2 regions of the Bacillus sp. FJAT-27231 genome follow, and region 1 is predicted to be linked to the other one. Evidence: riboswitches for the same ligand, from Rfam matches in the RefSeq annotation. Region 1 holds a riboswitch; the other holds the start of a gene.

Region 1 (4,633 bases):
CCCATAATGCTGGCGGATCTTCATCATAATCTCCTGGCGAATAGCCGGATTTTCCTTTAAGAACTGCTTAGCGTTTTCACGACCTTGCCCTACGCGCTCTTCATTATATGAGTACCATGCACCACTTTTTTGCACAATATCTACTTCCGAACCCATATCGATAATTTCACCTTCTCTGGAGATTCCTTCTCCATACATGATATCGACTTCCGCTACACGAAACGGAGGGGCTACTTTATTTTTCACTACTTTAATTTTTGTTTTATTTCCTACAATTTCGTTCCCTTGTTTTAATGCTTCCGCACGACGAACTTCCAAACGGACGGAGCTATAGAATTTTAGTGCACGTCCTCCAGGTGTTGTTTCAGGGTTTCCAAACATTATTCCGACTTTCTCACGAATCTGGTTAATAAAGATCGCAATCGTTTTGGACTTATTGATGGCACCAGACAATTTACGAAGAGCCTGTGACATTAAACGCGCCTGTAAACCGACGTGGGAATCCCCCATTTCCCCTTCGATCTCCGCCTTCGGTACGAGAGCAGCGACTGAATCGATAACAAGGATATCGATAGCACCGCTGCGTACAAGAGCTTCAGCAATTTCAAGTGCCTGTTCCCCTGTATCTGGCTGCGAAAGGAGCAACTCATCAATATTCACTCCTAGTTTCTGAGCATATACAGGATCAAGCGCATGCTCCGCATCGATAAAAGCAGCTTGACCGCCAGATGCCTGTACTTCAGCAATAGCATGAAGTGCTACAGTTGTTTTACCAGAGCTTTCCGGACCATAGATTTCAATAATACGACCGCGTGGATAACCACCTACACCAAGTGCTGCATCAAGAGCGAGCGATCCGCTTGGGCTTGTGGAAATCTTCCGATCCGTTTGTTCTCCTAATTTCATGATAGACCCTTTACCAAATTGTTTTTCAATTTGCTTTAAGGCCATATCCAATGCTGCTTGACGATCGTTCACTAAAATTCCTCCTTAAAATTGGCAATCTATTAAATAAATGCACGTAGACATGTTGTTTCAGAACCTATACTAACTATACCTCTTTATTGAGATAATTTCAAGCAAAAAGCGAACATTTATTCGGTTTTTTTGTTTCCGAAAGAAAAAAGAATTAGGATAAAAAACTAGAAAAAAAGAAGAAGAGATAGCGGAAAAAAGAGAAGAAAAAAGTAACTCCTGCCTCTTTATTTTATCATAAAGAAGCAGGAGAAGATAATGTTTAGCCTATAAAACTTTCTATTTTACTCTAGTTCCTATTAGCCCTCGACCGCTACGCCCGTTGCTTTTTCAATCGCCTGATTTAAATCAGCAATCAAGTCTTCTGTCGATTCCAATCCAATTGACAAACGAATCATTTCTTCTTTTGTGCCTGACTTTGCTAAATCTTCACTGCTTAGCTGCTGGTGAGTTGTAGAAGCCGGATGAATAATTAATGATTTGCCGTCCCCAACGTTGGCTACGTGTGACCAAAGCTTAATGTTGTCAATCACTTTTTTGCCTGCTTCCCGTCCGCCTTTAATACCGAACACGACGATCGAGCCAAATGTATTATTTAAATACTTTTTCGCTAATTCATGGGATGGATGGTCTGCAAGGCTTGGATGAGATACCCACTCCACCGCCGGATGATTGTTCAAATAATCTACAATCGCAAGTGTATTTTCATGGTGACGTTGAATACGCAAATGCAGCGTCTCTAATCCTTGAAGCAGCAAGAATGCGCTATGAGCACTTAAAGAAGGGCCGAAATCTCTCAACAGCTGAACACGTAGTTTAATAGCGAATGCTGGTCCTTCAAGGTCAGCAAATCTTAGTCCGTTATAGGATTCGTCTGGCTCTGTAAAGCCAGGAAACTTCTCACTATTCCAGTCAAACGTTCCTCCGTCTACTACTACTCCACCAATAACTGTTCCGTGGCCGCTGATCCACTTCGTAGCAGAATGAACGACAATATCTGCTCCTCTTGTAAGCGGGTTAGCACCATATGGTGAAGCAAATGTATTATCTACGATAAGCGGAATACCGTTTTCATGAGCGATATCTGCTACTTTTTCTACATCCAACACATTTAAAGATGGATTACCGATAATTTCACCAAAAAGGGCTTTTGTTTTTGGTGTAATCGCTTTGCGGAAGTTCTCCGGATCAGTCGAATCAACAAATTTTACATTAATTCCGTATTTAGGAAGCGTATTAGCAAAAAGATTGTATGTACCTCCATATAAATTAGCTGCCGCTACAATTTCATCTCCGGCATGGGCCAAGTTTAAGATTGAAAAAGAGATAGCTGCCATTCCAGAAGAAAGCGCTACGGCAGCTGCCCCTTTTTCCAAGAGAGCGACACGCTTTTCAAACACGTCTACTGTTGGGTTCGTAATACGTGTATAGATGTTTCCTGGCTTTTGTAAAGCAAATAAAGCATTGGCATGATCCGTATCTTCAAAAACAAAAGAAGTCGTTTCATAAATTGGAACAGCGCGTGCACCCGTGACCGGATCAGGCACCTGTCCCCCGTGAAGTAAAATCGTTTCTTTATTCCAGTTGTTCGTCATTGTCAAACCCTCCTAATGTATTTAATAAAATATTTGTGATTCGAGGAATATAAAAAACCTCTTCTTATGAAGAAGAGGGTTTGTTATAGGATCCTCCTCTTATCTTTCAGGTTCGTCTACCTGCAGGAATTAGCACCGTCTCAGACAATTGTCTGAAGGTTGCCGGGCTTCATCGGGCCTAATCCCTCCGCCGCTCTCAATAAGAGTACTTATATTTAATTAAGTCATGACTAAACCTTGTTTCTCATTATATAGCTTATTGATCAGATTAGTCAATAATATTCGGAATTTTTTCACTTATCTTCAGCAAGTTCCGCTAGCAAATAATGACATGCGTATTTAACGGAACGTTTTCTGATTCCAGCACGACTCCCTGCCAAGTCAAGCTTAAACGCTCTTGGTTGTTTATACTTGGAAGCAAGCCCAATCCAAACAGTGCCAGGCGGTTGTCCTTCCGCCTCATCAGGTCCAGCCACACCTGTAAAGCTAATACCGAAGTCAGCGTCTAGAAGCTGGCGGACGTTCTCTGCCAGTTCAAGAGCACACTCCTCACTAATAGCTCCATGACTTGCAAGTGTTTCTTTTTTCACATTTACAAGCTTCTCCTTTGCCTGATTAGAATAGCAGACAATGCCTCCATTGAAAAAAGTACTTGCTCCCGGAACAGCTGTCATTTCACTTTGGAACAGCCCTCCTGTTAAACTTTCAGCCGCTGCCAGCGTATGAGACGTTTCCTTTAAGCGCTCTGCTAGTTCCCGGGCAATCGTTGTATCATTATATCCGTAAAAATAGTCACCAACCCGACGAAGAATTTTTTCTTCTGCTTCTTTGATCATTTGCAAGGCCGTCTCTTCTGACTCATGCTTGGCTGTAATTCGGAGTGTTACCTCTCCATCTCCCGCAAGCGGCGCAATCGTTGGGTTTTGCTGGGCAAGCAATAAATCCTCCACTTCTGTTTCCAAAGCAGATTCACCGATACCAAAAAACCTTAGAACCCGTGACTCAATCTTCTCCACTTTCTCGAGTACATCTAACAAGGCTGGCTTGGCATATTGAGTAAACATCGGCTGCATTTCTCGAGGCGGTCCCGGCAAAAGTATGTAACAATGGTTTTCTCCTTTTACCATCATTCCTGGCGCCATGCCATGATCGTTTGGCAGAACAAGACTTCCTTCCATAACGAGCGCCTGCTTTTTATTGTTTGGTGTCATAGGGCGTTTTGTTCTAATAAAATAACTCTCGATGCTCTTTAGTGCCTCTTCATTGTATACGAGCGGACGGCCGATATGAGAAGCAATGACTTCTTTTGTTAAATCATCTTTTGTTGGACCGAGCCCCCCTGTAAAGATCAGCAAATCCGCCCTTTTTTCAGCTTCCTTAATGGCATCAAGGACACGGTTGCCGTTATCGCCAACCACGGTATGGTAATAAACATTAATGCCGATTTCCGCTAACTGCTGGGAAAGAAACTGGGCGTTTGTATTTGTAATTTGTCCAAGCAGCAGCTCAGAGCCAACTGCAATAATTTCTGCATTCATTCTTCTCATCCCTTCTCTTTCCTAAAGTTGATAGTTGATAATAATCAAGGGAAACGCTATGTATGAGGACTTTCTCAAAACTACCCCTCTGCTAATCTAACAAAGAATGAACTTAGCATGAAGTTCAAATCCCATAATGTATCATATACCTCTTTTCTTTTGCAGCCCGTATAATTTTCGAGGCCAGCTCATTAAGACCGGCGGATTCGTTAAAAGACGTTGAGGATGTCACTACATCATAAAACAAGGATAAAGATTCAGGCGGAATAATCGTTATCCCACAATAAGCTAATCCATATTCTGGACGATTAAGCGAATGAAAGTAGGTTTTCATCGTTGCTAATTGTTCATTTAAATCAAAGATAAGATCATCATCAACAGAAATACAATTGTATTTCTGAGGATCATAATCATCGTAGTTTTTCCGGCTATCAACCGCATCCAGTATGCCGAATTCATGTACACAAGGCATGATCGTCCCCCTCTTCATTTAAATGCGAGGAATTTGAGAATGCATCCATTATT
Region 2 (4,633 bases), 780 kb from region 1:
CCCAATAGCCCCGCCTTGAAAGTCGGGCAGCCTCTCTTGTTTGGGGATCTCAAACGTCTTCAGCCAGCTCTCCAATTCTAATAGCGGCAATCCTGTTCTTTCTTCTGTTTTTTCGGCGGTCTGTATTTCAATACCATTTCTATTAGAAAAAACAACCGCGAAAGGTGCCAGTCCGGCTATGCTATAACGGCCACCCCTCCCACTTTCAAGCAATACATGATGAGTCTCATTCTTGGTTAACCATTTATATTGATCAAAAAATTTTTCGTTATCATAAGGAATGGTTCGAGAAAATACACGGCGTTCATTCACTAGCTTTCACCCTTCTTCGTCGTAGTCTCTCTCATCATACTAAACAGAGAAGAAAGAAAAAAGTAGAGAAAGATCATTTTTTGTTACAGCTCTATGCATGCAATTTTTGATCTTTTATAATAGAAGGAAAATAAATAAAAATAAAGGAGAAAAGCGATGACAGGCAGCCATTTAGTTCGTCAAACAACATCCCTTATTACAACCGAAACATTAAAAAAGGATTTGCATTCTCTTGGAGTTATGCCGGATACAGTTCTGATGGTCCACTCCTCCCTGCGATCACTCGGGTGGATAGCGGGGGGAGAAATTACTGTCATTCAAGCCTTGATGGCAGCCGTTACGGATAATGGCACCATCGTCATGCCGACGCAAACGACTCATAATTCTGACCCTAAGTATTGGCAGAATCCTCCTGTTCCAGAAGAATGGTGGCCCGGTATCCGTTATTTCATGCCTGCTTATTTACCGGATATTACCCCAACTATTGGGATGGGCCGGATCGCAGAAGCATTTCGTACGTTTCCAGATGTAAAGCGCAGTCTGCACCCTTCCGCTTCTTTTGCTGCCTGGGGGAAATACGCTTCCTTTATCATTGATAACCATTCGATTAATTTTGCTTTTGGGGAACAATCTCCACTTGCGCGGCTGTATGACCTTGATGCCTCTATTTTGTTCATTGGCACGGACTACAGCACATGTACAGCGATGCACCTTGGCGAATTCCGCGCCAATGATGGGCGCAAAGCTTTTAAACAAGGTTCAGCTATGATGGAAAACGGTGAGCGAGTATGGAAAACATATATGGAACTTGAAGAAAACTCCGAACAATTTAATGATATTGGCCGAGCCTTCGAGAAAGAAGCTGCCGTAACAAATGGGATGGTTGCCCAATCACCTTGCAAGCTTATTCAGATCCGTCCGCTCGTCGATTTTACTTCTCGTTATCTTACTAACCTTTCAAAACAATAAAACGGTTCACCGCAGCAGGAAAAGCAGCTCCGTCAATCAGCTCTGTCCACCCCTGTTCGACAGCTTCAGCAAGAGAGAGGGCGGTTATTTGCTGAACAAAAATTGCTTCAAAACCGATTTCTCTTAAGAAATCCCAATAATCTGGGAGATTTCTTACATACCTTGCTCCCTTTGCATGCTGCAACGTAGCCGTTTCAGCCAAATCAATGACGAGGCGACCTCCCGGCTTCAACAAGTGAAAGCTTTTTCTCAACCACGCTTCCCCTTCATCAAGAAAATGGATGTCAAGCTGAGCGGCAGCGACATCAAACTGCTCTTCGTTGGAAGTGAAAAGAAAAGGAGAAATCGTCGTAATCTCCGCTTTTTCCGTTGTGAGGCTTGTTAAGGCAGGAGACAAAGCTTCTCCTAGCCATAAAATCCTTTCACTTGGCTGAACACTCATTGTTTGTAAAAAGCTTTCTGCTGATACCGTCCATTCTAATACACTTTCTTTTGTGAATTTCCTTTGATTGATTACTGTCATTTCCCATTCCTCCCTTTCTAACGATCAAGACAAAATAAAAAACCTCTTCAGATAAGAAGAGGTTTGCGAACTATTCCACTCTCTTATCTGTCAGCTGACGCTGCAAGAATTAGCACCGTGCTCGCATTCTATATGCGAGTCGGTTGCCGGGCTTCATAGGGCTTGTCCCTCCACCTGCTCTTGATAAGACATCGTTTCTATTCAATTTAAGTAGACTTTATGTGTCTAAAATAAGGTTAATTGTATTCTGAATGAACGAACTAGTTTTTCAATTCATTCGAATTATTGCATGTTTATGATCGGCTGTCAACCTGCTTTTTAAAAATTTCAAGTTGAGCGAGACGATGGACCGCCTCTTTAATTTTTTCTTCAGAGGCTACGAGACCAGCACGTACGTATCCCTCCCCAAGCTCACCAAAGCCAATCCCCGGTGCAACTGCTACGCCTGCCTCTTCTAGCAAAAGATCACTAAATTCTTCCGATGTGTATCCCTCTGGCACTTTTAGCCAAGCAAAGAATGATCCTTCTGGTGCTGTCACTTTCCAGCCAATTTCATTCAAACCGCTAATCAGAAGGTTACGGCGCCTTTCATACATGGCTTCCTGCTTATGTACTTCGTCTTGCGGCCCGAGTAAGGCTGCAGCTGCAGCTTCTTGAATGCCGCCGTACAAACTGCAGTGCAAGTGATCTTGAATCAGCTCTAGAGCAGCAATGACGCTTGGATTGCCAACAGCAAAGCCAACTCTCCATCCCGCCATGTTATACGTTTTTGACATCGTATAAATTTCGATCCCATTCTCTTTGGCTCCTTCAACTTGAAGGTAGCTAACCGGTTTCTTGCCGTCAAAACCAATCGCTCCATAAGCAAAATCATGAACGATGCAAATTCCATGTTCATCGGCAAATTGGATTGTTTTCTCAAAGAACGCGGAATCCGCCATTGCTCCGGTCGGATTATTAGGATAATTAATAAATAAAAGCTTTGCTTTTTCTAATACTTCTTTCGGAATCTCTTCGTATCGAGGAAGAAACCCGTTCTCTTCTTTAAGCGGAAGCATATGCATATTAGCACCCGCAAGCGCAAGGCCCGACCAATAATCTGGATAGCCTGGGTCTGGAACAAGCGCCACTTCTCCTGGATTTAATAAGCATTGCGGCAGCTCAACAAGTCCTGCTTTTCCACCAATGATGAGCGCCACTTCTCTTTCTGGATCAAGCTCGACGCCATATTCTCTTTGATAAAATTCAGCACAAGCCTTTTTGACATGACTATACCCTCTAAAGGGTGAGTATTTATCATTAACCGGGTTATCAACAGCTGTTTTTAGCGCTGTTTTTATATGACTAAATACCGGCTGATCAGGGCTTCCCTGTGCTAAGTTTATAATTTCACGCCCTCCAGCTGAGGCATTATTTATTCTCTGGCCCAATTTAGCGAAGAATTGCTCCGGCAGAGCCTGAAGCCGATTAGCCGTTTCAAAAGTCTTCATGTATGCAGCCCTCGCTTTCAAATTATAGTTAATAATGGTATAACGAAAGAGAAAGAAAGTAAAGTAAGAATTTTCGGAAAGGAATGTGGGGGCTGACATGAAATTAAAAACGGCTATTATCCAAATGGATATTGCGTACGGTCATCCGGAGGAAAACTATAAACGGGCAGAAGGATGGCTGCAAAAGGCGGCAAATGAAGGCTGTCAACTAGCAGTACTGCCTGAGCTATGGACGACCGGCTATGATCTAACAAGACTCGATGAAATTGCAGATAGAGAAGCAAGCCAAACGATTGCTTTTTTATCAGAGCAAGCTAAAAAGCACCAAATGCACTTAATCGGCGGATCCGTAGCGAACGAAACAGCGAATGGTGTTGAAAACACTCTGCTTGTTATAAATAAACAAGGCGAATTGTTAAAAAAATATAGCAAGCTGCATTTGTTCCGCTTGATGGAGGAAGAAAAGTTTTTGAAGGCTGGTGAAGGTGACGGGCTATTCACACTAGAAAATGCCCAAATGGCCGCCTTTATCTGTTACGATATTCGCTTTCCTGAGTGGTTAAGAAAACATGTGCTTTCAGGAGCAAATGTCTTGTTTATCCCTGCTGAATGGCCGCTTGCCCGCACAGATCATTGGCGGACACTGCTTATTGCCAGAGCCATTGAAAATCAAAGCTACGTTGTCGGCTGCAACCGCAGCGGCGAAGATCCAAAAAATAAGTTTGCTGGCCATTCTATGATTATTGATCCTTGGGGAGAAATTATTGCCGAAGCGGGCGAAGAAGAAGAACTGCTCATTGGTGAAATTGATTTAGCAAAAGTGCCGGAAATAAGAGAACGCATTCCTGTTTTCGAAGATCGCCGCGCAGAGTTTTATCGTTAATCACGAAAGAAGCCTGGGAAATTTCCCAGGCTTCTTTCATAGTGTAGCAATATTGTAGAAAGCTAGCCAGAATAGATCAGGCGTCGCCCCTTTCGCTTTCAATCCCACTCGTATGGGGTTTCTTGATAGACATAGTAGTTCAGCCAGTTGGAGAACAATAAATGAGCATGTGAACGCCATTTGTTAACAGGTTTTTTTGTCGGATTATTGTCCGGGAAATAATATTTTGGCATGTCAATGTCGAGCCCCTTCGCTAAATCCCGCTCGTATTCTTCAGCCAGTGTTTGCACTTCGTACTCTAAGTGCCCCGTAATCATAATATGCCGCTCATCTTTTGACATGATGATAAACGCTCCTGCTTCTTCGGAAGAGGCAAGCAGCTGTAAATCTTTATGAGCCTTGATTTTTTCCTTCTCTACGTCCGTATAACGAGAATGCGGGGCATAAAAAATATCA

The links. Region 1 has a riboswitch for S-adenosylmethionine ahead of AC623_RS06465 (O-acetylhomoserine aminocarboxypropyltransferase/cysteine synthase family protein). Riboswitches for the same ligand answer to the same signal wherever they lie in the genome.
Region 2: another riboswitch for S-adenosylmethionine. It lies ahead of AC623_RS02660 (methyltransferase domain-containing protein); the one in region 1 lies ahead of AC623_RS06465 (O-acetylhomoserine aminocarboxypropyltransferase/cysteine synthase family protein).

Annotation. Positions count from the first base shown of each region.
Region 1 is NZ_LFZU01000001.1:1,355,703-1,360,335, reverse strand. It holds gene recA (recombinase RecA) at 1-978, opposite strand, end outside; gene AC623_RS06465 (O-acetylhomoserine aminocarboxypropyltransferase/cysteine synthase family protein) at 1,275-2,570, opposite strand; SAM riboswitch class I at 2,667-2,776, opposite strand; gene AC623_RS06460 (competence/damage-inducible protein A) at 2,864-4,108, opposite strand; gene AC623_RS06455 (hypothetical protein) at 4,233-4,580, opposite strand.
Region 2 is NZ_LFZU01000001.1:572,259-576,891, reverse strand. It holds gene pabB (aminodeoxychorismate synthase component I) at 1-312, opposite strand, end outside; gene AC623_RS02665 (aminoglycoside N(3)-acetyltransferase) at 469-1,281, shown strand; gene AC623_RS02660 (methyltransferase domain-containing protein) at 1,262-1,804, opposite strand; SAM riboswitch class I at 1,885-1,994, opposite strand; gene AC623_RS02655 (pyridoxal phosphate-dependent aminotransferase) at 2,098-3,294, opposite strand; gene AC623_RS02650 (carbon-nitrogen family hydrolase) at 3,392-4,177, shown strand; gene metA (homoserine O-acetyltransferase MetA) at 4,276-4,633, opposite strand, start outside.